DNA from 3 places in the Lentilactobacillus hilgardii genome. Region 3 is predicted to be linked to each of the others. Evidence: predicted binding sites of a transcription regulator. Region 3 holds the regulator's gene; each other region holds the start of a gene.
What was found. The regulator Rex, encoded in region 3, represses fermentation and respiration genes when NADH is low (regulators of the CRP and FNR family bind a similar motif). The targets are predictions, from matches to a motif close to TTGTGAANTANTTCACAA.
Positions count from the first base shown of each region.

Region 1 (7,202 bases), 800 kb from region 3:
TCAGCTCATGTTGACTTCAATTATAAAACTGGTTATAAACAACATTTTAAACTCGTCTTGGATCTCCTAATCGTCCTCTATGGCATCTTCATTAACCCAGTACTTCTGAGATGAAGCACTTTTGGCCGTTCTGATTCGATAAAAGTCCTCTGATTCGCGTTCACCATCATCGTCACGATAATATGCTTTTGCTTTCATGTCAACGTAGACCTTTTTCCCAATACGCGCTTTTATCCGGCTCCATTTATAGGTCCGATTATTCTTTTTGGCGCCTGGTACATAACGATAAAGCTTTTCTTCTCGGTAATCATCATCTAAAACCGTTTTAAAGTTCACCTTTGTATACCTCACACGGTATACTCGTGATGGCCGAAAATCAAGAGACTGTATTTGATTGGCACTCAAGACGGATCCACTGCCATATTCAGTATCGGTCGTTGTTTTGACAGTATTATTTTGAGCTTGAGCTGCCTGCCTCGACTCACTTTGATTATCTGAACTTAATGAAAATCCAATAATCCCCAGTGGAATCAAAAACAGCAGTCCTACGTCGGTTAAAATATGTCGTTTCATTAATAAAACCTCCAGACTATGACTTGTCGATTGGTCACTCACTCGTCATTTTTTCGTTACACTTATCATTACCATAATAATAACCAAATAAAGCGGAGAAAGTATGAAGAATCAATGAACTTTTAACCTCTTTTCCAGTCAAACCCTTAACGAGGAAAAAAGTCACACAGGGAGCTTTTCAACCAAGTAATGGTTGTCGTTTTGACACAAAAAGGATTAAGGCAAAAGCTACTTTTGTCTCAACCCCTAAATTCAGATGACTCATGTTGGTCGTTATGACGCAAAAGCCTTTGAAGTTCTCTTAAGTTTTTTTACAACTTATTTTTGATCATATGCTTCCTGGAATAATTGAACAATTTCTTCTTTGGTTCCTTTACGAGGATTTGAAAAGGCGTTACCGTCTTTAAGCGCATTCTCAGCCATCAATTCAAAGTCTTCCGGTTTAGCACCGATTGCTTTAATGCTTCGAGGAATCTTGACATCATCACACATTTGGCGCATTGCTTTGATGGATAAGTCGGCAGCATCCCTTGTGGATAATCCGTCCGTATTTTCACCCATAATTTTAGCTAATTGTGCAAACCTTTCCGGTGCGGCAACAATATTATACTTTTCAACAATTGGAAGTAACATTGCACAGCAGACACCGTGTGGCGCATCATATTGACCACCCAATTGATGGGCCATGGCATGAACATATCCCAAATCAGCATTGTTAAAAGCCATACCACCCAACATTTCAGCTTCAACCATTTTGGTGCGGGCTTCAATGTTGTGACCATTGGCAACAGCTTCACGAAGACTTTCTTCAACCAATTTAATTGCTTGAATGCATTGACCATCCGTAATTTCATTTCGGTTGGTTGAAACATAAGGTTCAATTGCCTGAACAAATGTATCCATCCCTGTTGCAGCCGTCAGTGATGCCGGAACATCCAACATTAACATTGGATCATTAAATGATACCAATGGAATATTTCGCCATGACACAACAACAAATTTCAGTTTGGTTTTTTCATTTGTGATCACACAATGACGGGTCAGCTCTGAACCGGTCCCGGCGGTTGTATTAACAGCCATCAATGGTGGCAATGGATTTTGCAGCGTTTCGATTCCGGCAAGCTTGGTGATGTCATCACCATTTGTCAAAATAATACCGGTCCCTTTTCCGGCATCATGTGAAGAACCGCCACCAACAGTGATAATGCTGTCACAATCATTATCTAAATAAACTTTCTTTGCTTCTTGAATATTTCGAATTTTTGGATTAGGTTCAACACCATCATAGATGGTATAAGGAACGCCAACTGCTTCAAGTGATGCTAATGTTTGAGCAACCGGTCCATTGTCCATTGACCGCAAAAACTTGTCAGTCACAATCAATGGCTTTTTCATATTTAACATTTTTGCACGATCGCCAATTTTCTTGATAACCCCTTTACCAAAGAAGTTGACACTCGGCATTAAGAAATCAAAGTTTTCTTTCATTGTAAAAACTTCCTCCTAGATGGTTATGATTTGAACCAATTTCATAATAGCATTTTCATATGAGAATGTAAACACTTTCACAATCTTTCAACCCATTTTTTTGCATTGATTCTGTCACCAGTTTAGTTTAAAATAGAGAAGATTTTAATGAATTAAAGCTTTGATGAGAAGAGTAGGTTTAGTAGCCGGTTAAGAGAGTTTCGGCAGCTGTAAAGAAACCCGACGACTAAAAAGAAGATGAGCTCGGAGCCTGTGTGGCGGTCTTTTGGCTGACACATCGTTTGCATACGTTACCTGCAAGAGTATAGTTTGGCTTAATTAATCATTGCCTCACACCGGTGCTGACCGGTGTGAGTTTCGTTGAGAACAATAATTGTGCAGTAAGCCCGACTAAACACTCACTGAGTCCAACATTGTGAAATGTTGGTAAAATCAGGTGGTATCGTGAATAAACCGTCACCCTGAAAATGATTTTTCATTTTCCGAGTGGCGGTTTTGCTTTATAAACTATTTTTTGGAGGATTCTTTGACATGACTAAGAATAAACATTTTGATATTGACACACTATTGGCACAAGCAGGAAACCGAGATAACCACGACCAGTTCCATTCGATTTCGACACCGATCTACCTATCATCCAACTTTCGTCACCGGGACTTGGAAGATGTTGAGAACTTTGACCCGGAAAAGCAATATTCATATTCCCGTCTTTCAACACCTACCAGAAAAGTATTGCAGGAAACCCTGGCTAAACTGGAAGACGGCGCAAAGGCTTTCGCTGTGAGTTCGGGTATGGCTGCCATTCAGCTGGTCTTTTCACTGTTTAACTCCGGAGATGAAATTATCACCTCAGATGATTTATACGGTGGCTCATTTCGATATTTTGACTATCTGACCGAGCACTATGGTATTAAATTCAATAAGTGGGATGGCAAGCGTTACGATACCCTGTCTAGCCTAATCACGCCTCACACAAAAGCCGTTTGGATCGAAACACCGTCAAATCCTACCATGAAAGTCATTAATATTCAAAAAGTTGCAGATATCGCTCATAGTAGCAACTCAAACATTCTAGTCTGTGTGGATAATACCTTTTTAACACCCATTTACCAACAACCAATTCGTGAAGGCGCCGATATTGTCGTTCATAGTGCCACCAAATACCTTTCAGGTCATAACGACATGCTGGCAGGAGCCGTTATCGCAAAATCAGAAGAAATCGGTGAAACACTGGAATTTAATTTCAATACAACCGGCGTCACGTTAGATCCTTTTGATTCCTGGCTACTACTTCGAAGCCTTAAAACCCTTTCGGTTAGAATGCAACGACACACGTCAAATGCAACCTATGTTGCTGCCAGTTTGGCTAAATTGCCGCAAGTTGAAAAAGTACTCTATCCTGGGCAAGGTGGCATGATCAGCTTTTACGTTCAAAGCCGTGACCAGGTTGATCGACTGTTCAAACGGTTAAATATCATTTCATTTGCCGAAAGTTTAGGCGGCGTTGAATCGCTTCTCACGATTCCTTCGCTGCAAACACATCGGGACATGGCCAAAGCCGATCGACTTAAGCTGGGCATTACGGATGAATTGTTACGTTTATCTGTTGGCCTTGAAAATCCGGAAGACTTAGCTGAGGATTTAAAACAGGCACTTGGCGACTAATGCTAAAATGATGACTCAATCAAAAACGGATGCGCCCCCCATTGTTGAGGAAAGCATCCGTTTTCTAGGTTCTGATCATGATTATGTCTGATCATTGGATGAAGAGTGATCATCGTCCGAATGATGTGGCTGATCAGGATCAACCAAAATGGTCTGTAATGGCTCGCTTTGATCATCGTGAATCTTAACGTAAAAATTAGCAACTGCCAAATTATAGTAAGGAACTACCCATAAATCCAAAATGTTTAATGTAAAGTTCGAGAGAATGAACCATCCAAGGAAGCTCAGGTAAAGAACAAAGAAATCCATCTTATTGCCGTCCATTAACTCCCGGCTTTTCGTAATTGCCTCAAGGTAGCCAATCTTTTCACCCTTATCAAGTGCATCCCGGTAAATAAAGATTGCTTGTGAGTAAGCATACCCTTTAATAATTCCGGGAATAAACAACAGCAGTGACCAAAGAAAGGTTAGGATACTCGTTATAAGTCCAATCATAATCGTACCAATAAAATAATCACCATTATTGAAAATAGTAAATGACTTATTGACTGGTTGATCAAAGGTCGTTTTATTACGAATAAGGTCGATACTGGCAAACTGAATACCGGTTAATAGCAAACTGCTAATAATTGCCAGTAAAAGAAGCAAGCCCAAGAATGCAGTTATTGCTTTTGGATCAGTATAATCAAAATTAAATCTGGAATCATAAATGCTGGGTGCATTCCAATAATTGCCGATGTTCAAATAGGAACTGCCATGGCTCCATGGTAAATATTGGGTAAAATTAAGCCCAAATTCAATGACTAATACAGGTAAAAATAATAATATAAAAAACGGAAAATGACTGTTTAACATCCGTCTCATTTCAAGTTTAAGCTGTGGTCTATCCATCGAAAACTCCTTTGCCTTATTTAATATGTTATTGCTGAGTATATTTATTCACACGATACTTGTCAACCTGACACTCATCAGTGAAGGGTCGTTTGAATAAATGTCGCAATGATCCCGCCAACTAGAGGACCGAACATCGGCACCCAAGAATATCCCCACTCGGCACTGCCTTTATTTGGCACCGGCATAATCGTATAAGCAAGCCTCGGCCCCCAATCACGAGCCGGATTCAATGCGAATCCAGTAGTTGTGCCAAGCCCCATACCGACGACCATAATGAGCAGTCCGACAACCAACGGTTTCAATCCTTGAGAAAAATTTCCTAAATTTAAAAGTGCAAATACAAAAACAAAAGTTGCAACTACCTCAGAAATGAAATTGGCCAAAGGCGCTTTAATTGCCGGCCTTGTCGCAAAGATACCAACAGTATTTCCCTGATTGGATTTGGTTTGTTTAAAATGTGGCGCAAACATCACAATGATAACTGCTGCACCTAGGAACGCACCGCAAAACTGTCCTAACAAATAAGGAAGCACCTGATTCCAAGGAAACAATCCAAAAAGTGCATACGGAATTGTCACCGCGGGATTCAAATGCCCTAAAGAGCCAAACGATGCTGCCACATAGACTCCCATTGTAACAGCCATTCCCCACGCTAAACTGATGAATGTCCAATTGGATCCATGCCCGTAGGTTTTATTTAAATTTACACCAGCACCTGTCCCTGCTCCCAACACAATTAAAACAAAGGTTCCAAATAATTCTCCGAGAAAGCCATTCATGACTCATCCCCACTTTCAGTTTATAAACTTTGTGGGGCAAACTTCCGATTCAGATGATTAAGCCATACAACAAGTATAAACGTGACCAACGTATATCCTGCACCACCCGGGCCAACCGAACTCATACCAAAGTTACTGACCATTATGCCACCTGTTGCCGAACCCAGCGCAATGCCAAAGTTTGAAAAAATCGAATTTAGTGAAGAAGCTAAAACAATTGATTGCGGATAATTTTTTTCAGCAACCTGCAAAAATTGAATTTGGATTGGAGAGTTTAAAAGTGGCATACTGACAATCAACATCATCAAAAGAATTGCACCAAACCAACTATAATGGAAGGAAAGCGGCATGACAACCATTAAAATAAATTGAGCGACATAAACCTTGGGCATTGCGCTTAGGCCGGGGCCTTCCGTCAATTTGCCACTCGCCTGATTTCCGACAATGTTTGCAATCCCAAAGACAAACAAAAGAATCGTCAGCATGCTTGTCGAAAAATGCAACTGCGTTGTGATAATCGGCCGTAAGTATGTGTAAAATACATAAATGGCTGCTAAATTAAACATCGGCAAAAACATGCCGATTTGAATTCGATGATCTTTCAGCAAAGCAAGTTGACCACCAATACTGCTTCTCTTCTGTTTAAAATCACGTGGTAAAGAACCAAAGATTAAGCCCATTGTTATCACAGAAATGCCGATAATTGTTAAAAACGAAATCCGCCAGCCAAAATTTGTTGAAATCCAAGTTCCCAAGGGGACGCCCAGTACTGATGCGATACTGAAGCCGGAAAATACCCATGACAGCAACCAGCCTCTTTTCTCCATCGGGGCAATGTAGCCAACAAATGATAAGGCGATTGAGATTGCCACACCAGAAACGAGTGCTGTTATGATTCGCGAAATGACAAGAAAAACAAAATTTTGCGCAACAAAACTCAATATATTGCCAATGGTAAAGATACCCATTAAGGCTAAAAGACCCCAGAATAAGTTATATTTACCAATTAGCAATGTGATAAACGGGGTACTAACCGCATAAACCATTGCAAAAATCGTAACCAGATAACCAACGGTTGCAACCGATACGTTAAATTGTTCTGAAAGATCATCCAAAATCCCCACAATTAAGAATTCACTGAATCCCAACGTAAATGCAATTAATACCAGAACAAAACTTTGTAATTTGAACTGCTTCATTGTATTTTCACTTCCTTTTCATTCTTTTTTGATCCACAGATGTCGCAGACTTTACCATATTACAAGTTTTATCCAAAAGCGTCTATAGATATACGCCAAAAGAATGACTGAGAACGTTTTTAATTTTAGACACAAAAAAACCGACGATTTTTTAATTTCGCCGGTTCTTTCTCTTAAACATCAACTATTTTAAGTCGTTCTCCACAGCTGATGCCTTCTGAGATATTCCACTAGTCAAAAAGCATCACCTCCTTTTTTGATTGTCCAAATAATACAATGATTCCAGATAAATTGCAAGTCCTTTGATTCAATTAGTCGTCATAGCCTTCATTGGCTTCATTTTCAATCACATCATCACTTGCCCAATATTTTTGATGAGCATTCCTGCCAAATGAAATTCGATAGAAATCCTCATGGTCGTATTCATTTGCATTATCATCGTCTTTGAACGTTGCAATGGCCTTTTTATCAACATAAACATCCTGGCGATCACTAACATTTAAACTATCCCAATGATAAACCCGATTATTAGTGGTGGAGCCGGGAACCTTCTGATAGAGTCTTTCTTCTTGATAATCATTATCCAAACGCGTCGTATAATGAA
Region 1 covers NZ_CP047121.1:1,170,597-1,177,798, reverse strand. Annotated here, with positions in the region: gene GQR93_RS05330 (hypothetical protein) at 67-573, opposite strand; gene GQR93_RS05325 (iron-containing alcohol dehydrogenase) at 892-2,061, opposite strand; gene GQR93_RS05320 (trans-sulfuration enzyme family protein) at 2,593-3,726, shown strand; gene GQR93_RS05315 (DUF975 family protein) at 3,808-4,617, opposite strand; gene GQR93_RS05310 (MIP/aquaporin family protein) at 4,695-5,399, opposite strand; gene GQR93_RS05305 (MFS transporter) at 5,420-6,598, opposite strand; gene GQR93_RS05300 (hypothetical protein) at 6,910-7,202, opposite strand, start outside.
Region 1: the regulator Rex is predicted to act here: its motif matches at 2,127-2,144, upstream of GQR93_RS05325 (iron-containing alcohol dehydrogenase).

Region 2 (7,202 bases), 1.0 Mb from region 3:
GTGATGTGACCGTTTCTAAAGAAAAACAAAAGATAATTGTTCGGGTTCGCCAACCTAAGAAAGGGCACGCAACGGCCGTCATTTACATCAATCGAAAAGCTTTTCACAATCTGCCACACATTAGTTCACTGCCGGTGTCAATTAAGTGGTTGAGTGAGTAAAGCCACTTTTAATGTAGGGGGGGTATCATAAATGTCATTAACCTTAGTTCCTTTATCTTATAATGTCTTACAAGAAATTGCACGACATGATACACCGATCTAAAAAATCACACTAAGTCAAAAATAGAACTACTCACATCCGTAACAGTTACGTAGGCATCACGATCCAAGATTAATGCAGGATTGTGATACTTTTTTATCTGTTGGCAGTTAGATAAAATCACTAATGTTTTTGTAGTTATTCCAAGTCTTGTTTTTAAACGGATAGCTCAGTAACCAATACATATCTAACTACAGACAAAATAAAATTCCTCTCAAAACATTATTTGACAAATTTATATTTCTTCTTATTCAATAAACTGGATATAACCAAGTAAACTCCTGCGATAAACAGCAATAAATCAATAATCCACAAAGGATTTAAGATCGAAACATGAATAAAAATGTTCCTGTTCAAATAGGCAATTATAAGCCCAATCCAAAAATGAGCGTCTTTAAAAAAATATTTATTAAACATTACAATCCACTCCTCCTATTAAACTAAGTTAAAGGGCTTTGTTCTCCACTCTTGACATCAACTACTCTGATTTCGAGAACTAACAAGCAACTACAGTATCTTACCAACTAACTAAAATGCCTAGCTGTAAATCAAAGACATTGATCTGACAGTACTGTCCGTGTATCTAAACACTAATTAGTTTTTGACATTAGTGACACTAAGTTTCCGTTTTTGCGAACTCATCCATAAGTACCAATCACCGCACAAACAAAGAGGCCGGGGAAAAGCCCTCGGTCTCTTATCGTCTTAAATTTTAATTAGTCATCCTCTGAAAGCCCATCAAAATTACCATTTACTACTTAACACATTGGATTTTCAATTTTTATTAAACTCGCTTACGGTTAAAAAGGATAAGCGAGATTGCAAGGCTGATCAACATTAAAATCACCGTGATAGCCAAAGCCACGCCATATTCACCAAGGCTCTGCTTCCCCTGCAGAAACTGCATATTTTGGTTGATTAGTGAAAATGGATTAATCTTTTTAAAACCTGTAAAAACGGTCGAAAACATTCCCAGCGCATAAAAAACGCCATTGATTAGTAACCCTTTCATGCCATTAGCCGAAACAGTCGACCCAGTAACGACAACTGTCATTAGCAACAATCCAAATAGCCATAAGGCAAAGACTGCCGGAAGTGAACTACTCGGTTATGAATGACCGAGCTTCTGGGAACACGAAGTAGTATTTAGGCTGTTACATCGGTATGCCGAAGACCTAACTTACAGAACTTCGCTCTTTTACCACGGCTAGTTCCTAACCAATAGCTTTTAGTCCGCAATTAAGGATATTAACTGCCGCATTAATATCGCGGTCGTGATGAGCCCGGCATTTAGAACACGTCCATTCCCGAATAGTTAAGGGCTTAGCACCGTCATTCTGACCGCACGCTGAACAGATTCGGGAAGTATTTTTGGCGCTCACTACCACTAATTGCTTACCGTACCAGGCACACTTATATTCCAGCATGGTTCGGAATTGATACCAACTGGCATTAGCAATTGACTTGGCTAGGTGGTGATTGCGCATCAGATTCTTGGTTTTCAAATCCTCAATCACAATCACATCATAGTTTCTAACTAAGTCCGTCGTCAGTTTATGGAGATAGTCCTTGCGCTGGTTGGCGATTTTTGCTTGATAACGCGCTTTGGTTATTTTAGCCCGTTGCCAATTTTGATAATCGTTGAGTGCCATTTTGGATAATTTATGGTGATGATTCCATTGGCGCATCGCAACAGTGGCCTGATGTTTGCGCCGGCTAAACTTCGCTTGCCAACACTTGGCTTGCTTTTCCAGCCACCGGGCATTGAAAGTCCCGTACTTAACCCCGTTGGAGGTAATCGCTAAATCAGCAACGCCCATATCCAAGCCAACCCTCTGGTTGGTTTTCGGCAAATCGTGAACTTCGGTTTCGACCTGTAAGGAAAGGTAGTAGCGTCCCGTGGCATCATGACTAACCGTGTACCGCTTAATTTTGGCATCAACTAATTGGTTAGTCTTGTTGGTTCGAATACTCCCAATTTTAGGCAATCTTAAACGCCGCTTAGCCTCCACAACGCAGATTGATTTCCCGGTGTAGGCTTGCTTAGCGCTATGGCGGGACTTGAACCGCGGATGACCACCCCGATGTTGAAACAAGTTCTTAAACGCCAGCGCGAGGTTATGGTTAACCACAAATAAGCTGGTGGAATCACTAGCTTTTAAGAATGGGTACTCTTGCTTAAACCGTTTAAGCAGATAATTCATATCGTATTCGCCAACAAACTGACTTTTCGGATTATTTTCATAACGTTTATTAGCCATCGCTAACATTTGATTCCAAACAAACCGATCGTTACCAAATAGTTGCCATAATTGATCAATTTGTGTTTGGTTAGGGTATAAGCGCAGTTTAACCCCTTTAACCACTGTGGTCACTGGGATGCCTCCTCTCTTTATTGTTCTTTCTCTGGTGCCAATGCTTTTAACATCATCACGCGGTAACCACCAGTGACGATCCTTTGGTTGTCAATTAAAGTCGGTAACCCTGGACACTGACAAAATAACCGAAAGGCAGTCATGCCGTTTAGGCACGCTTACTAATAGCTGGACCTAATCATCTTGGCCAATCTTTATATGAACAATTCCAAAACCGTGTTCATCGGCGGGCCTTGTAAATCAGAGCATTTGCAAATTCCTCAATGGGACAAGTTAAAGTCTAGTTCCCCACGTGTAATGATAATTCGCGTTATGAAACGAAGTTTTGTCATACGTTAATTGATTCGTACTTTTTGCAATAAATATTATAGCATGTTAAGAGTACTACTGTATACGTAGATTCATAAAAACAAGGAAATTTATTGGCAGGTAATTATCGTTTATTAGCCGTAAAAACGGGGGCAATTCATCACGTCCTTAAAAGAACGTGTTTTCTTGCCCTATCTCATAAATGACGGCTAAGATGATCATTAAACGGACCATCTCATAAAAAACGTTTGGACTTCAACCCACTGATGATTTGAATTAGTTATAAAACTCACATATAATCCGGTATCAGATTATAAAAATCATTAATAACTCGGAAACGATTATAACCAACCGAATTCAACTACGATTGAACATCTCATAACTTGCCTAACCAATCAAGGCTTGATAATGAACAAACACTTATCAATAAACTTCTTAAACTCCAGTCGTTTATCAATTTCTAAAAAAGAGGCCCTATTTGTGGAAAAAGTTCCCACACAACAATACTCCGTTATTCGTGACAGTATTAAATACGGCAGTTACATTTTCTTGTTATTTGCGACCGGTTGGCTATTGGTCATTCTGTACCTGGGAAAGTATCCTTCTCTTCTTGCAATGGCCTTTTTATCGTTCACATTCGGCCTTCAGCATGCTTTTGACGTTGACCACATTACGACCATCGATAATATTACCCGCAAGCTCATTAATGATGGCAAAAACACACATGGTGTCGGCTTTTTCTTCTCCCTTGGGCACTCTTTGGTTGTCATGCTCATGACACTGATTACTATTTTCTTTGTTCACTGGTCCAAAGAAAGACTTCCCCATTTTCAACACATTGGTAACCTCGTCGGGCCGATCTTTTCAGGTACCGTCTTAATTGTTTTAGGATTAATCAATTTGCTGATCCCGATCCAGACGTGCCATCAATTCAACCAGATTCGTCAGGGACATACAGATCAGCCAGCCGACCAAATGACACATTGGACACTTGGCATTTTTAACAGAGCTCTGCAATTAATCCAGCACAGTTGGCAAACATTGATTGTTGGGTTTCTCTTTGGGTTGGGGTTTGACACCGCTACTCAGATCTCAGTCTTGGCAACTTCCGCTGTGGCCACCAATAATGGTGTTCCCTGGCTTGCGGTCATCTCATTTCCCTTATTATTTACCGCAGGAATGTGTTTGATGGACACCAGTGACGGTCTATTTATGAGTACAGCTTACAGCTGGCTGTTCTCTTCCCCGTTTCAAAAAGTCTACTACAATATCGTCCTAACCGGTTTATCGGTCACCACTGCTTTCTTTGTTGGAATCGTTGAATTCGTTCAAGTTGCAGGCAGACAGTTTCACTTACATAATCAACTCGTTCAATGGTGCACCAGATTGAACTTTCAGCATTTGGGTATTATATTAGTCATCCTGTTCATCATCACTTGGTCACTGGCATTAGTTGTCTGGCGTCGACTTAACCATCAAATAAAGTAAAGGATTGTGATCTCATGTTTATAGTCACAATCCCCTTTAGTATGCGCTTGCGATGATTTATTAAATAATGAAGACCACCAAACTCATTTAACAGCGCTCTTCAAGATGGCTACAATCTTCTCCTGGGCCTCACTAAAGACCATTCCCCGCCGCAGAGCCAATCCGATCTTAAACACCGGCTGCAACGGATCATCAAGCCGCAGTCGAACAACGTTTGGATCCTTAATTTTAATGGCGTTGGTTAAAAAGCCAATGCCAATTCCCTGAGCAACCATATTCACAATACTCTGGGCAGCGTTGGTTCGAAAAATGACTTTCGGCCGTACATGGTTGGTGTTTGACAGCTGGCGAAAGACACGGTCATGAACAAAACTGTCCTTAAACAAAATGAAATTTTGATTTTTCAAATCAGCAAAGTTCACGCGCTGTTGCTTCGCTAATCGACTGTTAGTCGCCACCAAAATCGAAAAAGGTTGTTGATCAATCTGGTGAACGTCAATCATTTGATCGGTGAGTTGACCAATATAACCTAAAAATGATATATCAAGCGTCCCGTTTTTCAAATCATTCAGCGCTGAGATAGACCCTTCTTCAACCGTTTGAATACTTGTTAGATCTTCTGGAGACAAGCGCTGGGCAATTTTTGGAAAATAATTTGTTTCAATAATTGGCGGCATCCCCACAACCAAGCGTCTTTTTTCACTATTTTTGATTTCCGTTTTTGCCAGCTGATAATGATACAGGATCTCCTGGGCATGTCCCAACAGTTGCTCACCAGTATGTGTCAGCGCAATGGTCCGATGAGGGTTACCCCGCACCAATAATTGGCTGCCAAATTCATCCTCCAACCGTTTAATCGCTGCTGAAACCGTCGGCTGGCTCACACGGTACTTTTTAGCCACGTTCGAAAAACTTTTTTCTTCAGATAGTGAAACATAATATGCAGCCTCTCTAATATTCACTATGTATCCCCCATTTAAAAGCAGTTTTGTTTGCTACTATAAATAATCATAATCGAATCCGCTGTATTTGACTATAGTTAAAATCAAAGCATACACTGACGGCAATAATATTAAAAAGGAAGTCAGTGATTAAATGTCTACTCAAACTATTTTAAGCGATCCATTTAAAAACAAAGGAACTGCTTTTACAAAGGAAGAACGTCAACAACTCGGACTAACGGGCATGCTGCCGCCAAGGATTCAAACACTGGACCAACAGGTAGCTCAAGTTTACGCGCAATACCAAGAGAAATCATCCAGCCTTGAAAAACGGATTTTTCTAATGAGCATCTTTAACGAAAATCGGGTTCTTTTCTACAAAGTATTCAGCCAACACGTCGCCGAATTCATGCCGATTGTTTACGATCCAACCATCGCCACAACCGTTGAAAACTACAGTCACTTGTTTGTTCAACCTCAAAACGCGGCTTTTCTTTCCATTGATGATCCGGATACAATCGAAGAAAGTCTTAAGAATGCCGCGGCCGGCCGAGATATCCGCCTTCTGGTCGTGACCGATGGTGAAGGTATCCTGGGCATTGGCGACTGGGGCACACAAGGTGTTGATATTGCCGTTGGTAAATTAATGGTTTACACGGCGGCCGCCGGAATTGATCCCCGGCAGGTATTACCGGTCGTCCTCGATGTCGGCACGAATAACCAACAGCTTCTCCATGACCCAATGTATTTGGGCAATCAACATCCCCGCATTCAGGGTGTTAAATACGATGCCTTTGTTAATAGATTTGTTAAAGCCGTCGAAAATAACTTCCCACACGTTTACCTTCATTTCGAAGATTTTGGTCGCGACAATGCGGCTGACATTTTGAATCGTTTTAAAGATAATAACTTGGTTTTCAACGATGATATTCAAGGAACCGGTATTATTGTGTTGGCCGGAATTCTGGGTGCGTTGAATATTTCCAAACAAAAATTAATTGATCAACGATACTTGTGCTTTGGTGCCGGAACAGCCGGTGCCGGTATTACCCAACGCATATTTGAAGAAATGGTTAACCTCGGATTGAGTCCGCAAGAAGCTCGTAAGCACTTCTACATGGTTGACAAACAAGGGCTCCTATTCGATGATACGCCTGACCTAACACCGGAGCAGAAACCCTTTGCCCGCTCACGAAGCGAATTCAACAATGCCGATGACTTAACCGATCTGCTTAGTACCGTTAAAGCTGTCCACCCGACAATCATGGTTGGCACATCAACTCAAGCCGGCGCGTTTACCGAAGACATTGTAAAAGAAATGGCAGCTCATACCGAACGACCGATTATCTTCCCAATTTCAAATCCGACTAAACTAATTGAAGCCCATGCGGACGATTTAATCAAATGGACCGATGGGAAGGCTTTGGTTGCCACCGGAATCCCCTCAAAGAACGTTGACTACCAGGGTGTTTCATACGAAATTGGTCAAGCCAACAATGCCTTGATTTATCCCGGACTTGGTTTAGGTGCGATTGCCAGTACTGCCAGCGTCCTCAATGATAAGATGATTTCGGCAGCCGCCCACTCACTCGGAGGTATCGTTGACGTCAAGAAACCTGGGGCTGCCGTATTACCACCGGTCTCAAAATTATATGAGTTTTCGGAAACAGTCGCTGAAGCCGTTGCGCAAAGTGCCGTCGATCAAAAATTAAATCAACAGCCCATTAAGTCAGTTGTGAAAGCAATCGAAGCCACCAAATGGGAACCTCAGTATTAATTTAACAGAATAGGAGGAAACTCCCAGCAATCGAACGAAACTGCTGGGAGT
Region 2 covers NZ_CP047121.1:2,970,560-2,977,761, forward strand. Annotated here, with positions in the region: gene GQR93_RS14025 (FAD synthetase family protein) at 1-161, shown strand, start outside; gene GQR93_RS14035 (hypothetical protein) at 1,046-1,315, opposite strand; gene GQR93_RS14040 (RNA-guided endonuclease TnpB family protein) at 1,476-2,636, opposite strand; gene GQR93_RS14045 (HoxN/HupN/NixA family nickel/cobalt transporter) at 3,426-4,433, shown strand; gene GQR93_RS14050 (LysR family transcriptional regulator) at 4,517-5,395, opposite strand; gene GQR93_RS14055 (malolactic enzyme) at 5,529-7,151, shown strand.
Region 2: the regulator Rex is predicted to act here: its motif matches at 3,223-3,240, upstream of GQR93_RS14045 (HoxN/HupN/NixA family nickel/cobalt transporter).

Region 3 (7,202 bases):
TTTTCAATATTATTTTTACTTTTAGACAGTTCGTCTAACTGGGATTCCAAATCGGTGACTTCGCGATTTAGTTTTCGAACTTCCTTTTGATTTTGTTTATTGACTTCATAGTTCTTTTTATCAGTCGTTGACGTGGTAGCCTGCGCGGCTAATTGAGCGGTTCCCTGTTTTTCCTGCTCATGTTCCTTAATCGCAAGCTGTTCATCTTTTTTATCAACATAGTAATCATAATCACCAAGGTAAAGGGTTGTTCCTCTTTGTGACAGTTCAACAACGGATGAGGCAACTTTGTTGATAAAATAACGGTCATGGGAAACAAAGAGAATTGTACCATCAAAACCATTTAGCGCTTTTTCCAAAACCTCTCGACTATCAATGTCTAAATGATTGGTTGGTTCATCGAGAATTAAAAAATTATTGTGTTGCATTGCTAACTTTGTTAAAAGTAAGCGGGCTTTTTCACCACCGGACAAATCGTGAACCATTTTAGCAACGTCATCTCCAGAAAAGAGGAAGCTGCCTAAAACGCTTCTAATGTCTCCTTCGGCTGTAGTGGGGTGATCATCCCAGACTTCGCCTAAAACCGTTTTGGAAGGGTGTAGTGAGGCTTGTTCTTGATCATAGTACCCAGTGTCAACACCGGTTCCAAATTGAGCCGAACCCTTTAAAAAGGGAATAATGCCAAGAATGCTTTTTAAAAGGGTGGACTTACCAACCCCATTGGGGCCGACAATTGCAATGGCCTGATTTCTTTTGACATCCAAGTTGACTGGTTCTGAAAGAATCTTTGTATAACCAACTGCTGCGTCAGTGACCTTTAAAATGTTGTTACCGCTTTTGGATTTTGGTGAGAATGTGAAACGAACACTTTTACCGTCAGACGTTGGCTTTTCAATTCGGTTCATTCTCTCAAGCTGTTTTCTACGAGCCTGGGCTTGTTTTGTAGTAGATGCTCTCACAATATTTTTATCAACGAAGGTTTGGAGTTTGGAAATTTCAGCCTGTTGCTTTTCATATTCTTTCCAGCGAAGGGAGATTTCTTGTTGCTTCTTTTGGGTGTACTGTGTGTAATTTCCGGCGTAATGTCTTAATGTACCGTTAGCCAGGTCATAAACTTCGTTAACGATACGATCAAGAAAATATCGGTCATGTGAAATAATCAATAACGAACCGCTGTAGTTTTGAATATAACTTTCCAACCAGGTAATCGTTTCGACATCCAAGTGATTGGTTGGTTCGTCTAAAATTAACAATTCAGGTTTTTCAAGTAGTAGTTTTGCAAGTGCTAATTGTGTTTTTTGGCCACCTGAAAGTTCATTAATCGGTTTATCGTACTGGTCCTTATCAAAGCCGAAGCCATGGAGAACGCCACGTATTTCCGCATCATAGCCATAACCATTATGCTGTTCAAAATTGGCTCGAACAGTATCATAAGTTGCTGAAATTTGGTGAAACCTATCCGATTTTGGATCCAGCGTGCTTATTTGAGCTTCAAGTTCATGAATCTTAGTTTCTTGTTCCTTGAGTTTCGCAAAGACTGACGACATTTCTTCATAAATTCCCTTATCGGAATCTAATCCCGTATCTTGCGCCAAATATCCGATTGTGAGATTCTTTTTTGTTGTTATTTGACCGCCATCGATGGACTGCTCGCCGATGATCATTTTAACTAATGTTGATTTGCCGGCACCGTTTCGGCCGACTAATGCAATGCGACTTTTTTCTTGAATTGATAAGTTTACTTTTGAGAATATGTTAATACCATTAAATCTTTTGGTTAAATCTTGGGCTTGTAAGATTATCAACGATCCAGCCACCTTTCTTTTATCCTTATAAGTTTATCATATTGTTGATTTTGAGGCGATTTAGATGGGATGATGTCTCTAATAGTGACATTTCTTTGTTAATTTCAAAGCTAATATTTGAAATGTATTTCACAAGATGGTATCTTATGTTAGAATACTAAGTAAAGAGAGATTCACAAAGTGCTCAGTTAGCAAAATTAATGAAATTTAGGAGGAAATTTTCGTGACAGCTGAAAATATTCCACGTGCGACCGCTAAACGGTTGCCAATTTACTACAGATACTTAAATATATTACATGACACAGGCAAAAGTCGGATTTCTTCAACTGAATTAGCTGAAGCTGTTCAAGTAGATTCTGCTACCATCCGTCGTGACTTTTCATACTTTGGTGCATTGGGGAAGCGTGGATATGGTTATGATGTGGATAGCCTGCTTTCGTTTTTTAAGCAGATCTTGAACCAGGAACATTTAACCAACGTTGCATTGATTGGGGTTGGCAACTTAGGACACGCCCTGCTGAATTTTAACTTTCACAAAGATGGTAATGTTAGGATTTCGGCAGCCTTCGATACTGATGATACAATTATTAATAAGATTGAGGACGGCGTTCCAGTCTATCCAATTCAAGAACTGGCACATCAACTTCAGGAACAGCAAATCCAAGTGATTATTTTAACCGTTCCTTCAAGCGCAGCTCAGGCAGTAACAGATGATGCTGTTGCAGGCGGTGTAAAGGGAATTTTAAACTTTACACCAATCAGACTTTCCGTTCCTGACGATGTACTTGTTCAAAACGTTGATTTAACTAACGAATTGCAAACGTTGATTTATTTTATAGAGAATTTTGGCAAGTAACCATATAAAGCGTCATAAGTGGCAGGGGACAATCTTTATTATGTTGTGAAAGACAAACTTTCACAACATAATGGGAGTCTCTTTATTTTGTGTGTCAGCAATATATTTGTGAGTGATAGAAAAGAGGTCAAGACAGTTATCGTCCTGATCTTTTTTTATATTTAGCGCATGATGACGTTGGCCTTTAATCTCCTGACGCTATTGTAACAAGAATTGATCGCATTGATTGAAAAACGCTTGAATATTGCAATGTTTATGAAAAATCCTTGCAATTCCGCTCAAAAAATAATATATTATAAGCAGTGATTAGCACTTCTGTCATATGAGTGCTAATGATGCTAAAAATTGTTGTAAATGGAGGGACTAACGTGTTAAAACCATTAGGAGATCGCGTAATTATCGAAAGAGAAGAAGAAGAGGAAAAAAACGTTGGCGGCATTGTTTTAGCTGATAACGCTAAGAAAAAGCCTCAAACAGGTACAATTGTTGCCGTTGGGGAAGGCCGCGTTTTAGATAACGGTCAAACTGTTGCCCCAGTTGTTAAAAAGGGTGACAAGGTTATGTTCGATAAGTACGCTGGTACGGAAATTGAAGATAACGACAAATCCTATTTAGTTTTGCATGAAAAAGATATCGTCGCAATCGTCGAATAATTGAATTGCGGATAATTGATTCAACAATTTAATAATTTAATCAAAATAAATTTTTGAGGTGAAAATTGGAATGGCTAAACAAGTTAAGTTTTCTGAAGACGCTCGCAGCGCAATGCTTAAAGGTGTTGATAAATTAGCAGATACGGTTAAAGCTACAATTGGTCCTAAGGGTCGTAATGTTGTTTTGGAACAAACAGCTGGTACACCAACAATTACTAATGATGGTGTGACAATCGCCAAGGCAATTGAACTACCTGATCATTTCGAAAACATGGGCGCAAAGTTGGTTTCTGAAGTTGCTTCAAAGACTAACGATGTTGCCGGTGATGGGACAACGACCGCAACTGTTTTAACACAAGCAATCGTGAACGAAGGCATGAAGAACGTGACTGCCGGTGCTAACCCTGTTGGTATTCGTCGTGGTATCGAAACAGCCACTAAAACTGCTGTTGATGCACTTCACAAGATGTCACATGACGTTAAAACAAAAGATGATATTGCACAGATTGCGTCAATTTCATCAGCTAATCCAGAAGTCGGTAAGTTAATTGCCGACGCAATGGAGAAGGTTGGTCATGATGGTGTCATCACAATCGAGGAATCACGTGGTGTTGAAACCAGCTTGGACGTTGTTGAAGGTATGCAATTTGATCGTGGCTATATGTCACAATACATGGTTACCGATAATGACAAGATGGAAGCAGATCTTGATAACCCATACATTCTTGTAACTGATAAAAAGATTACTAACATTCAAGATATTTTACCACTTCTTCAAAAGATTGTGGAACAAGGTCGTTCACTTTTGATCATTGCCGATGATATTGGTGGAGAGGCATTGCCAACACTTGTTTTGAACAAGATGCGTGGTACCTTTAACGTTGTCGCTGTTAAGGCTCCCGGCTTTGGTGACCGTCGTAAAGATCAACTCCAAGATATTGCCATGTTAACTGGTGCTACTGTCATCACTGACGATCTTGGATTGAACTTAAAGGACGCAACGCTTGAGCAATTAGGTCAAGCCAACAAGATCAATGTCACAAAAGATTCTACTACAATTGTTGACGGATCAGGTTCAAAAGATCAAATTTCACAACGTGTTTCAGAAATTAAGACTCAAATCGAAAAAACAACATCAGACTTTGACCGTGACAAATTAAAGGAACGTCTTGCTAAATTGTCAGGTGGAGTTGCCGTTGTTCGTGTCGGTGCAGCTACTGAAACCGAATTAAAGGAAAAGAAGTACCGAATCGAAGATGCTTTGAACGCCACTCGTGCAGCTGTTGAAGAGGGCTTCGTACCTGGTGGTGGAACTGCATTGATTAATGTTATTCCTGAAATCGCCAAGCTTAAGGCTGATGGCGACGAAGCAACTGGTATCAACATTGTTCGTCGAGCACTCGAAGAACCGGTTCGTCAGATTGCCGAAAACGCTGGTGTTGAAGGTTCAGTTATCGTTGAACAGTTAAAAGACGAAAAGCCTGGCATTGGTTATAATGCCGCAAATGGTAAGTTTGAAGATATGATCGATGATGGTATTGTTGATCCTACCAAAGTTACCCGTTCTGCACTTCAAAATGCTGCTTCTGTATCTGCTTTGCTTTTGACTACTGAAGCTGTTGTAGCCGATGAGCCTCAGAAGGATGCACCTGCTGCTCCAATGCCACAACCTGGTATGGGAATGTAATTTTAAGATAAAAATAGTCGCTATAGACAAACAAATTGAGCGTCCGAGCTTGTCGGGCGCTTTTTGTTGTTGTATGGTATTAGTGACTATTTTATGTACATAATCAATACTTGTATTTAATGGTAAGATGGACTATTATTTTATGGTTCACCATGAATGGTAAATATTATAAAAGGAGTAACTATTTATGTGGCGATATTTAAAACGGCTTTTAATTGGTAAGCCGCTAAAAACCACTGACGAAGGCGGCCAAGCTTTAACAAAGTTTAAGGCCTTGGCATTATTATCATCAGACGCGCTATCGTCAGTCGCTTATGGTACTGAACAAATTACCACCATCCTGATAACATTATCAGCCGCTGCATTGATGTATCAGATCTGGGTTGCAGCGCTTGTGTTGGTTCTATTGGCTGCAATTACACTATCATATCAGCAAATTATTCATGCTTATCCGTCTGGTGGTGGGGCCTACGTTGTTGCCAGTACAAATTGGGGTGAACGAGCCGGTTTAGTAGCCGGTGGTTCATTATTGGTTGACTATATGCTAACCGTTGCCGTATCAACGACTTCCGCTACTGAAGCGATTACTTCGGCAATTCCCAGTTTATATTCTCATCAAGTGTTAATTTCATGCCTAATTGTTGTGGGAATTATGTTGTTGAATTTACGTGGTATCCGTGAATCGGCTTCTTTTTTGACGCTGCCGGTCTATCTGTTTATCGTCATGATCTTGGTAATGATCATTTATGGTGGCTACAATATTTTAAGTGGCCATATTCAATATCATGCTGCTGCACATATCGGTGCGCCTGTTGAAGGGATGACGCTGGTTCTGTTCTTTAGAGCTTTCTCATCCGGTTCTTCTTCATTAACCGGTGTTGAAGCCATTAGTAATGCGGTTCCGAATTTTAAAAAGCCAAAAAGTCATAATGCATCTGCAACATTGGCAATTATGGCGACTATTTTGGCATGTTTCTTCGGTGGAATTACCTATATGAGTTACTACCTTGGAATTGTACCAAATGGTCATGAAACGGTTCTTTCACAAATTGGTGTTGCTGTTTTCGGTCATGGGATTATTTATTATGTTCTTCAGCTTTCAACTGCCATGATTTTGGCGGTTGCTGCCAATACTGGTTTTTCAGCTTTCCCAATTTTGGCTTATAATTTGGCAAAAGACAAATTTTTGCCGCATGCTTACCTGGATAAAGGCGATCGACTCGGCTATTCCAATGGTATTATTTCCTTGGCTGTCGGAGCAATTGTCCTGATTCAGATCTTCGGAGGTCGAACGAATTCTTTGATTCCGTTGTATGCTGTTGGTGTTTTCATTCCATTCACGCTTTCTCAATCCGGTATGATCATTCATTGGTATCGTCACCGTGGAAGAAGCTGGCAATTAAAGTCGGTGATTAATTTTATTGGGGCTTTTATTTCGCTGGCATTAGTTACCTGTTTATTTTTACTGCGTTTTCCAAATGTTTGGCCATATCTAATTGTGATGCCGATTCTTCTTCGAATTTTTTACAAGATTAATCGTCATTATAAGCGGGTTGCCGAACAGCTGCGGGTTGTTGAAGAGGATACCCAAATCACCGCAACACATCATTACGATGGCTCTACGGTCATTGTTTTGGTAGGTGGTGTTATACCAGGGTTACCGCTAATGCGATCAGCTACGCACAGTCAATTGGTGACTATGTGATTGCCATGCATGTTTCATTTGACTCCAACCCTGAAAAAGAGCATAAGACTTCTGAAGAGTTTAAAAAGGAATTCCCAAATGTTCGATTTGTTGATATCCATTCATCCTATCGTTCAATCGCACAGCCAACTTTACGATTCTGTGATGTCATCGCTAAAAGGGCGGCTGATCGAAACTACTCTACGACGGTCTTGGTACCACAATTTGTGCCTAAACATCGTTGGGAAAATCTTTTGCATAACCAAACTAGCTTGAGATTACGGACAATTTTAAATTCACGTCAAAATATTATCATTTCCACCTACAACTATCACTTAAGAGAGTAGCTTTAATTTCAAGGGGGATAGGAAGTTTAGGCGTAGCAAAAAATAATACTAATGTAATTAAAAGATGAAGTGAGATTTTTTCTTATTCTGGCTGGACCTTTGTAATTACATCATCTAACAAACAATTATTTTTACTTTTTGATCATGGTGAAGTTAAATGATGCTTAAAA
Region 3 covers NZ_CP047121.1:1,970,786-1,977,987, reverse strand. Annotated here, with positions in the region: gene GQR93_RS09285 (ABC-F family ATP-binding cassette domain-containing protein) at 1-1,805, opposite strand, end outside; gene GQR93_RS09280 (redox-sensing transcriptional repressor Rex) at 2,029-2,661, shown strand; gene groES (co-chaperone GroES) at 3,030-3,314, shown strand; gene groL (chaperonin GroEL) at 3,385-5,001, shown strand; partial or broken gene GQR93_RS09265 (APC family permease) at 5,189-7,032, shown strand.